3 regions of the Pseudalkalibacillus sp. NRS-1564 genome follow, and region 3 is predicted to be linked to each of the others. Evidence: riboswitches for the same ligand, from Rfam matches in the RefSeq annotation. Region 3 holds a riboswitch; each other region holds the start of a gene.
The links. Region 3 has a riboswitch for cyclic di-GMP ahead of ACIFPW_RS12040 (HD-GYP domain-containing protein). Riboswitches for the same ligand answer to the same signal wherever they lie in the genome.

Region 1 (4,443 bases), on a different contig from region 3:
AGTGTTGCGCGTAGATCTGAAGCAGGCGTTTTGGCTGTTGGCTCAGTTGCCGCTGCCCCAGCGACTGTTGGGAATAATAAGGTTAGGCCTAACGCGGGAACCATTAATTTCTTGAATACTTTTTTCATGTCCATTTTACTTTTCACTCTCCTCGATTTTTTTATCGTTTATTTTGATTACACATAGCTAACGTTCAAAGTGAATAGATGGATCATTTTTTTATAAACTTTTTAATAAAGTTTTTTAAAATGGTAAAAACACTAATTTTAATATTCTAAAAACAATTGGTTGAACTACCTAATTTGTGGTAGTATTAAACTTCTGTCTGATTTAGAGACAAATCTCATAAGGAGGTAACTGATCTTGGACAATAAGACTCAAAGTGCCTATCGGAAAGAGAAGCAGCAACTCGATCAAATCGCTGCAGAGATTACAAAACAGCGGCAGGTGTTGGAGAACTACCCCAGGTATTCTGGCGATAATGTAACAGAACAAGTTCTTGAAAGCATTCGAGAGGAGAATCGTCAATCTCTTGCCATATCTTCAAAAGAACCATACTTTGCACGAATGGATTTTCAAGAGGATGAGAAGGAATCACATTCGTATTATATTGGGAAAGTTGGCGTAGCACATGGAGATTCACAGGATTCTCTGGTTGTAGACTGGAGAGCACCTGTTGCGAGTATGTTCTATGCATTTACAGGGCCAGAAGAGGATGTCTATTATGTATCGCCTGATGGCGTCATCGAAGGGAATATAGAGCTGAAGCGAAATATTGTGATTCGAGATAAAGAACTTCAGCGAGTCGTAGACACCTATGTAGAAGATAGCGATGATTTAAGTGGCTCAGATGAATTTCTTCTATATCGTCTGAGTGAAAATAAAGATAACCGTCTCCGTGACATCGTATCAACAATACAAACAAAGCAAAATGATATTATTCGTGCTGAGCGATCGACGCCACTTATCATACAAGGAGCAGCAGGAAGTGGTAAGACAACGGTTGCGCTTCATCGATTAGCTTTCTTACTATATGAATACAGAGATACCATTCAAGCGGGTAAAATGATTATCTTTGCACCGAATAGGATGTTTCTTGATTATATTTCAGGAGTCCTTCCGGAGCTAGGTGTAGGGGGAATTCAACAATCTACTTTCACAGATTGGACAATAAAAACGATTGAAGAAAAGATTACGATTGATTCATCTGGACACGACCTCAGAAAGTGGTTTGGGAAGAGTCGATTCGATTTTTCAATTGCAGAAGGAAGAGTAAAAGGATCACTGACATTTAAAAAATGGATTGATCAAGCTATACATCGTTATAGCAACTCAGTCGGTCCGGTTGGCTCCTTTCACCCATTTGAAGGAAGAGAGCTTTCAGAAACGAAGATCGAACAATGGTTAAAAGACCTTTCTGCATATCCTGTTGGCCGTAAACGCGAAATGATGATGAATCGTTTTAAAATTTGGATAAAAGGTGAGATCAAATCGGTAGAGGGAGACCATTTAAAGAAAGAATATCGCAAACTAGCAAACGATCAGCTGAAGAATTATTTTAAAACATGGCCGAAGCAAACTGCTCTTTCGTTCTATCAATCACTTTTTCAATCGAATGTTCCTAGCTACATAACACAGTCAGAAAGAGCAGATGTTATAAATGAAGAACTTGTGCTGGAAACGGCAAAGCGAATAAAAAAGAAGAAATTATCGCCGGACGACCTTGCCCCTCTCCTTTACATTCAATATCAATTGAACGGTAATGATAAAGAACATAGGTTTCAGCATATTGTAATTGACGAAGCTCAGGACTTTTCACCTTTTCAACTGGCGCTTCTGAAAGAAGTGAATCGAAGTCAATCTTTTACAATATTAGGGGATTTGGCACAGGGCATTCATTCATATAAGGGCATTCATAGCTGGGAAGAATTTAGAGTGCTTTTCAACGGTAAAGACCTTTATATGGAACTTGAACAAAGTTATCGATCGACTTTAGAAATTATTGAATTTGCGAATGAAGTGATAGCTCATGCGGATATACCGGTTCAACTGGCTGTGCCAATTTTTCGAAGTGGAAAGAAAGTCGAAATAAGCAAAATAGATAAGAAGAGGCATGTTAGTAGCTTGATAAAATCAGCTAAAGAAATGCAAGAGAGAGGTATGAATACAGTAGCGATTGTTGGTAGGAGCGAAGAGGAATGTCATGATTTGTATGGCAATCTTAGTAGGTATGATGAGAAGTTGCATCTCATTACTGCGGATGATCGATCTTATGAAGGGGGACTATCAATTGTGCCAATCTATCTTACTAAGGGATTAGAATTCGATGGAGTTATATTGGCAAATGCTAACGAAGATAATTATAGTCCACATGCAACAGATGCGAAATTACTATATGTAGGATGTACAAGAGCATTGCATGAATTAAAACTCTTTTATATTGATACTCCTTCACAATTGCTACCAGTTTAATCAAACGTTTGTTTAAAGGTTACCTTTGCTATTTCATACCATGAAATGATGGATTGTTAGTACATTCAAGTATTAGTACCATTAAGCATTTTCTTCACACACTCTATAAAAAAAGCTAAACTCTTTATTATTTATTGCCGATAATAAAAGTAGTTGGAATATAAAACTGAAAAAGGCAAACCTGTTGAAAAGCAGGGACGCAAAGTTATGGGCCTGCCCGCATGAATGCGAATGGTTGCCAAACCGCCAGGCTCCTTTTTGAGCTCTGGGTTGAAAAAAAGGAGAGCGTACATGTGAAGAATGTATCGGTTGCTGTTGGAATTCTCTTTTTTATACTGGGCTTTTTTGTGCAGATGATGGTTGTGCCTGTGGGGAAAGCTGAGGCGGTAGAAATGGACACTTCTCTTGCTACATGGATTTGGAACACAAGGGACATTGAAACGAAATCAAATGACATCCTTCAGTTTATGGAAGAGAAACAAGTAACAGATGCTTACTTGCAAATAAATCGTTCAGTGATGGCATCTTCTTATGAATCATTTATTGAAAATGCGACATCCAAAGGTATTCGTGTACATGCTCTAGATGGGGCACCAAATTGGGCTACAAGAAATGGTGCTACATATCAGGCGAACTTATTTAACTGGTTGGATTCCTATCAAGCTAATGCGACAGAGAATCAAAAGTTTAGTGGTGTTCATCTTGATATAGAACCTTATCTTCATTCTGGCTGGACGAATAGTTATCAAAAAACGATTTCTTTCTATCAAGACCGTTTATCAGATGGAAAGACTCGTGCGACGAGCCTAGGATTATCGTTTGGTGTCGACACTCCTTTTTGGTTTGACGAACAATCTTACAACAATCGGTATGGATCGGGCAATTTAGCTGAGTGGATTATTCAAACGGCGGATGTGACTACATTAATGGCTTACCGTGATCGTGCTGATGGTGCAAATGGAATTGTTGCTCTTATTAGTAATGAGATAGCTTTAGCTGAAAAATATGGCAAGAAAATCTCCGTTGGTGTAGAGACAGGGCAAACGTCAGAAGCTTCCTACATTTCATTTTTTGAAGAGGGAGAAGCAGTCATGACAGAGGAACTTCTCAAAGTAAAGACTGCATATGAGTATTCCTCTTCAGTACAAGGTTTTTCCATACATTATCTTGATAGTTGGATGGCGTTAACACAATAATAAAAATGAACCCCCGGACTGAAAATCAGCCGGGGGTTCATTTTTATGAGTTCAGCTTAGGATAAAATCGATTTGACGCGACCAACCTGTCCATCTTCCAGACGTACTTTGATACCATGCGGATGGGTGGGGGATTTAGTCAGGATATCTTTTACAACACCTCTTGTCGTTTTCCCTGAACGCTGATCTTGTTTCAAGACGATATCTACAGTTTTCCCTGGTTCTATATTACTTCTGTTCTGTCCGTTCATCAGTAACCTCTTTCTCTGTCGCTTCGTTATGCTGCTCCTCAGGCAACGGGTCGACAGTATGTTTGACACTGTATCCTTTTGATACAGCCATTCCAAAAGCAGCGGCAATGACAATCGTCATAATGACAACGACGATGACTGTTATCGTAATAACCATTCCCGAACTCCTTTCCGTGATGTCTGCTCTCACTTTACCATGATTATCGCGGTTAAGATAGAACATGATCTGACAAGGGTTATTATATAGCTTAATCTGTCTAAGTCTCTGGTCTTATATAAATATATAGCTTTAGCTCATTATGGACACTTTGGTAAGCAGGTAGAATCAAAGTATGAAAGGAGGCGATTATGATGAAGAAAGCAGGTTTGCTGTTACTTGGAATCATCGCTGCGATTGTATTGCTGTCGAACCTTGGTTCATTAGTAGGTATGATGATTAGCCTTGTCATCCTCTACATTGCATTTAAGAAGTTTATTCAGGCAGATTCAACAACTGGTAAAGTCATCTGGGGGATCTTAGGATT
Region 2 (4,443 bases), on a different contig from region 3:
TCGCCTGTTTTTTTAGTTTTTGTGATAAAGGCATGTAACCGTCATATTGAAACATAATCAACTAGAGAAACTCTTGAAATTGCAAATACTTTTCTAAAGTGAGAGAAAAGCAATTGTTGGCTTCAGAAGGCATTCTCCTAACTACAAAGGGGCATAAGATATTTTAAATGTTTTCTTGGAAACAGGAAAATGTCTTTTAATGTTTAATTTATTTGAAGCAAGGGTAAAATTTGGTGTTCACACATTATTTAGATTTTGGGGAGGAACTTATGGTACAACAATCCATTCAATTAAACGAATTACGAGAACGATTGCTTCATGCTTATGAAGCAACACGCACAATGACGAACACCTTAGTGGAACCACTTGAAACGGAGGATTTCACTATTCAATCGATTCCAGATGTAAGTCCTCCCAAATGGCACATGGCACACACAACGTGGTTTTTTGAAACGTTTATTCTGAAAGAATACTGTGAAAACTACAAGTCATTTCACGAAGAATTCGAATACTTATTTAACTCGTACTATGAAAGTGTAGGAAGTTATTTCCCTCGCCATGCAAGAGGTTTGCTGAGCAGGCCAAGTATAGATAAAGTTAGAAGCTATCGATCTGATATTGATGAAGAAATGGTCACTCTTATTCAAGAAATTGACGATAGTAAACTTCACCAAGTTGCTGATTTAGTAGAAATCGGATTGAATCACGAGCAACAGCATCAAGAGCTTTTAATGACAGACATTAAATATAATTTTTCCATTAATCCATTGAAACCCGTCTACCGTTCACTTGAGGTTAATTCTAAAGAAAAAGCTACACCATTAGAGTGGATCTCGTTTGAGGGAGGTCTGATTGAAACGGGTATAAATGAAGATGATGGTTTTTCCTTTGATAATGAACGTCCAATACATAAATCTTGGCTTGAGCCATTTAAGTTAGCGACTAGAACAGTAACGAACGGGGAATATCTTGCGTTTATTAAAGCTGGTGGTTATAAAGAAGCGACCTACTGGTTATCAGATGGTTGGGCAACAGTAAAGAAAGAAAATTGGCAAGCACCGTTGCATTGGGTTGAAAAGGATGGGGAGTGGTATACCTTTACGCTTCATGGGTTAGTTCCACTAAATATAGAAGAACCTGTTACACATATTAGCTACTACGAAGCTGAAGCATATGCAAGCTTTGTAGGTAAAAGACTTCCTTCTGAGTCCGAATGGGAACTTGCAGTTCGCGATCAGCCGATTGCGGGTAATTTTGTTGAAGATGGCATCTATCATCCCGTCGCATCGGTCAAGGAAAATGAAGGTAGAATAAAAAAAGCCTATGGAGATGTGTGGGAATGGACGAAAAGTCCTTATATGCCTTACCCTGGTAATAAACCGCTTGACGGGGCGTTGGGTGAGTATAATGCAAAATTCATGAGCAGTCAGATGATTCTAAGAGGCGGATCATGTGTTACCTCCGTATCTCATATTCGTCCGACTTATCGAAATTTCTTTGGTCCAGATAAACGCTGGCAATTTACCGGCATTCGTCTTGCAGATGATAAGTAATCATTAAAAACTTCGCAATGGATCAGAGCTATTTGAAGAAATCACATAGCCAGAAGAATACTATCCGACTCGAACAGAATCTTAAAGAACTTAAACTGTTAGCAGAGAATTCAGGTTTCACACCAATGAAAACATGGACCGGTCAAGAACAGCTTTTCAGTTTGTACTATCTTAGTGTGAAATAACGTAAGCTTTCTTACAGACATTCAATGATTATTTCGATATAATTGTTAATGAAGATATAGGTGAAGGAGAGATAATCATGAAGAAGATTGAAACAGCTGATTCTTATCAGTCATTCATTAACAATAATGACGTATCCATTCTTAAATATGAAGCAAACTGGTGCCCGGATTGCAAGCGTCTTGACTTTTTTATTGATGATATAATGAATGCTCATCATGAAAAACAATGGGCTCAAATCGATATTGAACAATTCCCTGAAATAACAGAGGAAAATGATGTCATGGGTATCCCGAGCCTTCTTGTCTATAAAGACGGCAAAAAGATTGGTCACTTGCATAGTGCGAATACCAAAAATCCAGATCAGGTGAAAGAATATTTAAGTCAATTTTAAATAAAAGAGAAGGTTGCGAAGGCAACCTTCTCTTATTTTGTTAGAACATATTCAATGGACCCGTCGATTAATGAATGAACAAATGCAACTGTATATCCAATGCTAAGGTAAGTAGAGAGTGTCTCACTACAACGTGGATGTAATGGTTCTGTTGGGGCATGAATACTTTTATACATGGTTTTTACGGTGCTAGAGATGGGTTCACAACGAAGTAGTACAACATGTTTACCGCTCCAAGCGGTACTAATGTGATTTCTATGCATATCACTCTTCCTTTGCGAAAAATATATTCAGGGAATACAGTTAGGATATGAGTGAAATCGTAGGATGTTAGAAGTAGAAATGAAAATTTAAAAATATTTTGAATTTTCATCGAATAACTGGTATATTAGTAGCATATAACGTCAAACTTCTCAATAATCGCATCGATTCACTAAAAAGTTGTGTGTTTTGTAAGTTTATGGTCGGAATGTGTCATTTCTGAATTCTCCAGACAAGGGCAAACCATCCTAAAGGGTGGGACGCAAAGACACAGGTCTAATGTTGGTTCTCCAACGATGACGGCTGGTCCTCCTGGAAAACCCATGAAGGAGGAGAAAAGAATGACCATGGCTAAACCTAAGCCTAAGAAGGTACTTGATCAAGAATGGGTTATTCTCATGAGGGCTGCCAGGGAACTTGGATTGAAGAAAGAAGAGGTACAGGCATTCTTAAGACAACACAAAAACCGACATCTATGAATATACATAAATGCATGACGACCTATAAGGTCGTTTTTTTGTGATAAGCTTTGATGAAAGCAAATACGGTGTGAAATGAATAATCCTTGACTTTAGGGCAATATTTTTTGTATCATATGTCATATCAATTGCATACATAAACCATACTAACTATGAAGGATAAATAGTAGTCAGAATAACCTTGATTTTAGCGATTCGGGGACGGTGGAAGCCCGAACGAGGTCTGATGAAACGGCAGTCTGGAGTTACGTTTCTCAAAGTGGATGCCTTATTTGCATCAACTAGGGTGGAACCGCGGGTGCATAAGCTCTCGTCCCTGGACATTTTTTGTCCATGGATTGGGAGCTTTTTATATTGATTGAGAAAAAAGGAGAGAATGACATGACAATTTCAATGGATCAGATCGTTTCAGTATCAAAGCACAGAGGATTTATTTTCCCTGGTTCTGATATTTACGGTGGACTAGCAAATACGTGGGATTATGGACCACTTGGTGTAGAACTTAAGAAAAATATTAAAGATGCATGGTGGAAGAAGTTTGTTCAAGAATCACCTTATAACAGTGGTCTAGATGCCGCCATTCTAATGAATCCAAAAACGTGGGAAGCTTCAGGACATTTAGGTAATTTCAATGATCCTTTAATTGATTGCAAAAGCTGTAAAACACGTCACCGTGCAGATAAATTAATTGAGGACGCTCTTTCTACTGATGAAGATGACATGATTGCAGACGGCCTTTCATTTGAAGAAATGGAGCGTTTGATGAAAGAAAATCATATTACTTGCCCGGAGTGTGGCAGTGAAGATTTCACAGAAATTCGTCAATTTGATCTTATGTTTAAAACCCATCAAGGTGTAACAAAATCGAGCACGAGTGAAATTTACCTTCGCCCAGAAACGGCGCAGGGAATCTTCGTAAACTTTAAAAATGTTCAACGCTCTATGCGTAAGAAAGTGCCTTTTGGTATTGCACAAGTTGGAAAAAGCTTCCGGAATGAAATTACACCAGGTAACTTTACATTCCGTACTCGTGAATTTGAACAAATGGAGCTTGAATTCTTCTGTAAGCCAGGTAACGAACTAGAGTGGCATGAGTATTGGAAAGAGTACTGCAAAAACTGGCTTCTAAATCTTGGTGTAAAAGAAGATAGCATCCGACTGCGTGAGCATGCAGAAGATGAACTGTCGCATTATAGTAATGCAACAACTGATATCGAGTACAAGTTCCCATTTGGCTGGGGCGAACTTTGGGGTGTTGCTTCTCGAACAGATTACGACTTAAAGCAGCATATGGAACATTCCAATGAAGATTTCACTTATCACGATCAACAAACAGGTGAGAAGTATGTACCTTATTGCATTGAGCCTTCACTTGGTGCTGACCGCGTCACTCTTGCTTTCTTGATTGAAGCATATGAAGAACAGGAGCTTGAAGATGGCACAACTAGAAGTGTGATGCACTTCCATCCAGCGATCGCTCCGTTTAAAGCTGCTGTATTCCCTCTATCTAAGAAGCTTTCTGAAGAAGCGCGTGCTGTTCATGCGGAACTTTCGAAATACTTTATGATTGATT
Region 3 (4,443 bases):
ACTAATTCTGGCGCGTACAATGGATGTCTAAATGATATTCTAAAAATGGTTGAAAGATACAACCAAAAGAGCAACACCAAGGTAAAGTAAAGAGTCTGATTTAGCTATCAAATCAGACTCTAGAACAGTATATATTTGTATACTTGCAGCTCTAAACAGAACCTGTTATGGCCGCAGGGCATCCTTTTCTAGTTGGTTAGTTAACTCGTTAGAGGGAGAAATTTAAAATTCTTCATAAGTAGCTGGATCTTGATCATTCAATCGTCCATTTGGTTTCGTTAATTCAGCCATCATCGCCATTTCTGTTTCATTTAAAGAAAAGTCAAAGATAGAGAGGTTCTCAAGCTGACGTTCTGGAGAAGAAGATTTAGGAATCGGGATGGATCCTAATTGATAATGCCAGCGTAAAATCACCTGAGAGACTGATTTGTTATGTTGATTTGCAATTTGACTGATCGTTTCATTTTCTAAAATGTCCGTCACTCGAGCTAGCGGACTCCAGGATTGTGTTTTGATGTTGTTTTGTTGATGAAATCTTCTCTGATCTTCCTGGTTGAAGAAGGGGTGTAGTTCGATTTGATTGATGCTTGGCTTTACGCCGGTTTCCTTTTCCAATTGCTCTAGATGCTCCGGAAGGAAATTACATACGCCAATCGAGCGAATGAGTCCCCATTTCTTAGCGTCAATTAAAGCTTGCCAAGCTTCTGGATAAAGACCTTGTTTAGGGTTCGGCCAGTGAATGAGGTACAAATCATAATAATCCAGGTTGGCTCTATATAACGACTCTTGAATGGCTGTAACAGCTTTCTTATATTCTTGATAGCGACCTGGTAATTTAGAAGTGACGCGCAGTTCATTTCTAGGAACTGTACTTCGACGAATGGCTTCGCCTACGGTTCCTTCGTTTTCGTAATTGTAAGCTGTATCGATGAGGCGATAGCCAACGTCAATCGCACTATTAATTGCAGTTGCGCCTTCATTTCCATTTAGCAAGTAAGTACCGAAACCGATAGCGGGTAGTGTAAGACCATCATTCAACGTTAGTTCTGGGATTGATTCCTTCAACAAAGATCATTCCTTTCAATAATAATTAACTTTTTTATCTCACTTTAAATCTACCACTTCCTAAAAAATGCAAACATATGTAAGCGTATTAACAGTAAATTTATTTGTGAAGGGAGATGAAATCAATTAAATTTATCAAAAAAAGCTTATTGGCCAGTTGTGACCAGATAAGCTTTTTTATATAGCGTCATGAGAGGCTGTCTCATCAAGTGAAATTGGCGATTTGTTCGTAACACTCCGTACGTGTTTGGGGAGGATTGATGCCTCTTCGGATGATTTCGCTCGTTAACATTTCAATAAAAGCTTCATCTAATTGAAGAGTATACGCATCACAAAATGCAATTAGTAAATCCTTAGTTGATAAGAGTCGCAATCTATTCGCCCTCCCTATTGTATTTGGTTTTGTTTAAACGGTTATTGAATAGCGCTGCTTAATTTTGACGTTTGGCATAATCAAAATAATGAAGCAGAACCTTTTTCCCTTTTAGCCGTTTTTCCAAATAAGAGATAAACAAGGAGGTAGTGGATGGCTCATAGAAGTTATTCCGATGAACGTTAATTTCATGAATGGCTGATTGGTCAGAACGTTTTGGACGATAAGCTCGATCAGACGTCATCGCAATGAAGCTATCGATGACTCGAAGAATCGAAACAGATCGAGGAATTTGCTCATATTGTAATTGATAAGGATAGCCAGTACCATCGCTATTCTCATGATGATTTAGTATAAGAGACGGCTCAATATCAATCTCTGGAAAATCATTAAGTAGCTCTATTCCAAACTCTGGATGCCGCTCGACATACTCTTTCTCATAAAGGGTTAGTGGGCTCTTTTTTTGAAGAATTTCTGTTGGGACAAGTAGTTTACCGATGTCATGTAGCAAAACAGACTCAAGAAAGCGCCGTTTCAACAGTGATCGGAAATTGTAATGCAAACAGAAATCAATGAAGTAGCTCGTAGTTTGTACTGAATGGAGAAAGCTATGAGGGTCGTGACGTCTTAGGAGTTCCATCATTCGCAGTGTGTGTGATGAAAATAAATTAGCGTGCCCGTACAATGTACACTTTTCCATGTTCATTCTCCTTTTTAAGGAGCCGGTTGCACTACTTGCTCCCTATCACTCAAGTGCCCAGGCTAGAATGATAGTTCATCGCATTCTCTTTTTTTGTGGTTCTCTTACTGAGGTATCTTGACATAAGGATATACTTATATAATAAATACCATAAAAAGGTGAATTTGTTAACTGTTTTCTTTGATTTTTCAGTTTTTTTATTTGGAACGCCAATGAAAGGAGATTGGGAAATGAATTCTGACGTACTAATTGTTGGCGCAGGTCCTACGGGTCTTGTATTAGCACTCCACCTAGCGAAATATGGAGTTTCATTTCGGATCATCGAGAAAAATGAGGGACCCGGAGAAGCATCGCGTGCGCTAATTGTACACGCTAGAACCCTAGAATTTTATAACCAAATGGGCTTCGCAGAAGAAGTCATCCACCGGGGGATTAAAGTGAAGTCTATCCAATTTCGAGAAGGAATGAAAGCAAAAGCCAACATCAATTTTCACGATCTTGGAAAAGGATTAAGTCCTTTCCCATTTGCCCTAAGCTATCCGCAAGATGATCACGAGCAGCTGCTAATTAACAAATTAGCCGACGAAGGCGTTGAGGTAGAATGGAAGACAGAGTTGGTTTCATTTATGGATGAAGGGGACCATGTTCAAGCCGTTATTAAAAAAGATAATAAGGAAGAGCGGAGTGAGTTTTCATATATATGCGGGTGTGATGGAGCACACAGTACCGTTCGAAGAGAACTTGCTTTTGATTTTCCAGGTGGAACGTATGAGGAACTGTTTTTTGTGGCAGATGTTAAAGCGAACACCGGCCAGTTATCTGAAAGTAGTTTAAATGTGTATTTAGATTCTGACACCTTTTACCTGTTCATGCCAGTTAGAAGCACGGGAATGGAGCGGATTATTGGAATAGTTCCTCGCCATTTAACCGATCAAAGCTCAGTTGCGTTCAAGGATTTCCAGTCGCTGATCGAGCAGAGAACAGGCTTAACGATTCAGCATGTGAACTGGTTCCAAACGTACAAAGTCCATCATCGCGTTAGCAGTCACTTTAGAAAAGGACGTTCCTTTATTGCCGGAGATGCTGGACACATTCATAGCCTGGCTGGCGGACAGGGCATGAACACCGGGATTGGGGACGCGGTGAACTTAGCGTGGAAGCTAGCCGCAGTGCTGCTTCAGAAAGCGGATGAAGCTATTCTTGATACGTTTGAAAAGGAGCGCATTGGCTTTGCGAGAACGCTAATCGATACAACAGATCGAGCATTTACTTCTATTATAGGCGATCACATGACGAGCAGATTACTGCGCAAAATCGTTATACCGAACGTGGCTCCATTTGCGCTTCGTTCCTTTTCAATTGCTCGAAAAGCAGCCTTTAGAAGGCTTTCTCAAATCAACATTCATTATCGCAACAGTCAACTTAGTGATGGTACAGCGGGGAAAGTTCATGGTGGAGATCGTCTGCCATGGATTCAAACAAATTCATGCCATAATTATGATGCACTTAAGTTAATGGATTGGCAGCTTCACGTATACGGCCAGGCAAATGAAGCCGTTAAGGATTTTGCCAGGGTATCTGGATATGCTCTATATGAGTTTAGCTTTGAAAAAGCAATGACGAAAAAAAGGATTGCAGGAAAATGCGCTGTACCTGATCCGGCCTGATGGTTATGTAGCTTTAGCGGATAGTGAACAGAATGTGGAAAGATTGAAACAGTACGTATCAAAATTCAACATTTTATCTTTAGACAAGGAGACTTAAGGGCAAGATTCAGTTTCTTGTTTCCTTAAGTCTCCCTGCTTTGTTTAGACATTTTGATAAAAATATCCGTTATCACTTTCGCTACATATGTGACGAATAAATAGGCTGCTAATAAAACAAACCAATTGGTGTATAGTTCAAAGAGGTCGAGCCAAATTAAAATCGGCTTAAAAATAAACGTAAAGCCTACTGCTGAAAGCGTGCCGTATAACCAGTAGTTTTTCTTATGTGATAAGCACCACTGATAAAGCAAAATAAAATAGACCGGGACAAGAGCTCCATCAATACTAATGCTTGCAGGTAATTGGGGAATCGCAATGTAAGGATAATCCCACCAGGATTTACGAACACCTAATGCATCCACATAAGCAGCTATGACGTGAACGGAATAGCCAAAAAATCCAAGCAGAAAAATTTTGCGTCGATCGATTCGAAAATAAAGGATAATCAGCGGCACGAAGATGAACGCTAAAATAAGCCAAAATTGCCAGGTTGTATAGTCAGAATAACTTTGCCAATAATGACTTGCTTTCTCTTCAAG

Region 1: another riboswitch for cyclic di-GMP. It lies ahead of ACIFPW_RS01860 (amidase); the one in region 3 lies ahead of ACIFPW_RS12040 (HD-GYP domain-containing protein).
Region 2: another riboswitch for cyclic di-GMP. It lies ahead of ACIFPW_RS18215 (anti-repressor SinI family protein); the one in region 3 lies ahead of ACIFPW_RS12040 (HD-GYP domain-containing protein).

What each region holds. Positions count from the first base shown of each region.
Region 1 covers NZ_JBITPM010000004.1:68,726-73,168, reverse strand. The annotation lists gene ACIFPW_RS01870 (copper amine oxidase) at 1-128, opposite strand, end outside; gene ACIFPW_RS01865 (HelD family protein) at 364-2,472, shown strand; cyclic di-GMP riboswitch class I at 2,637-2,723, shown strand; gene ACIFPW_RS01860 (amidase) at 2,766-3,668, shown strand; gene ACIFPW_RS01855 (YwbE family protein) at 3,725-3,919, opposite strand; gene ytzI (YtzI protein) at 3,897-4,076, opposite strand; gene ACIFPW_RS01845 (flagellar basal body rod protein) at 4,271-4,443, shown strand, end outside.
Region 2 covers NZ_JBITPM010000040.1:56,460-60,902, forward strand. The annotation lists gene egtB (ergothioneine biosynthesis protein EgtB) at 270-1,553, shown strand; gene ACIFPW_RS18210 (thioredoxin family protein) at 1,816-2,130, shown strand; cyclic di-GMP riboswitch class I at 2,619-2,707, shown strand; gene ACIFPW_RS18215 (anti-repressor SinI family protein) at 2,733-2,870, shown strand; gene ACIFPW_RS18220 (glycine--tRNA ligase) at 3,252-4,443, shown strand, end outside.
Region 3 covers NZ_JBITPM010000022.1:26,137-30,579, reverse strand. The annotation lists gene ACIFPW_RS12050 (aldo/keto reductase) at 223-1,065, opposite strand; gene sda (sporulation histidine kinase inhibitor Sda) at 1,271-1,438, opposite strand; gene ACIFPW_RS12040 (HD-GYP domain-containing protein) at 1,497-2,138, opposite strand; cyclic di-GMP riboswitch class II at 2,150-2,233, opposite strand; gene ACIFPW_RS12035 (FAD-dependent oxidoreductase) at 2,369-3,805, shown strand; gene ACIFPW_RS12030 (CBO0543 family protein) at 3,928-4,443, opposite strand, start outside.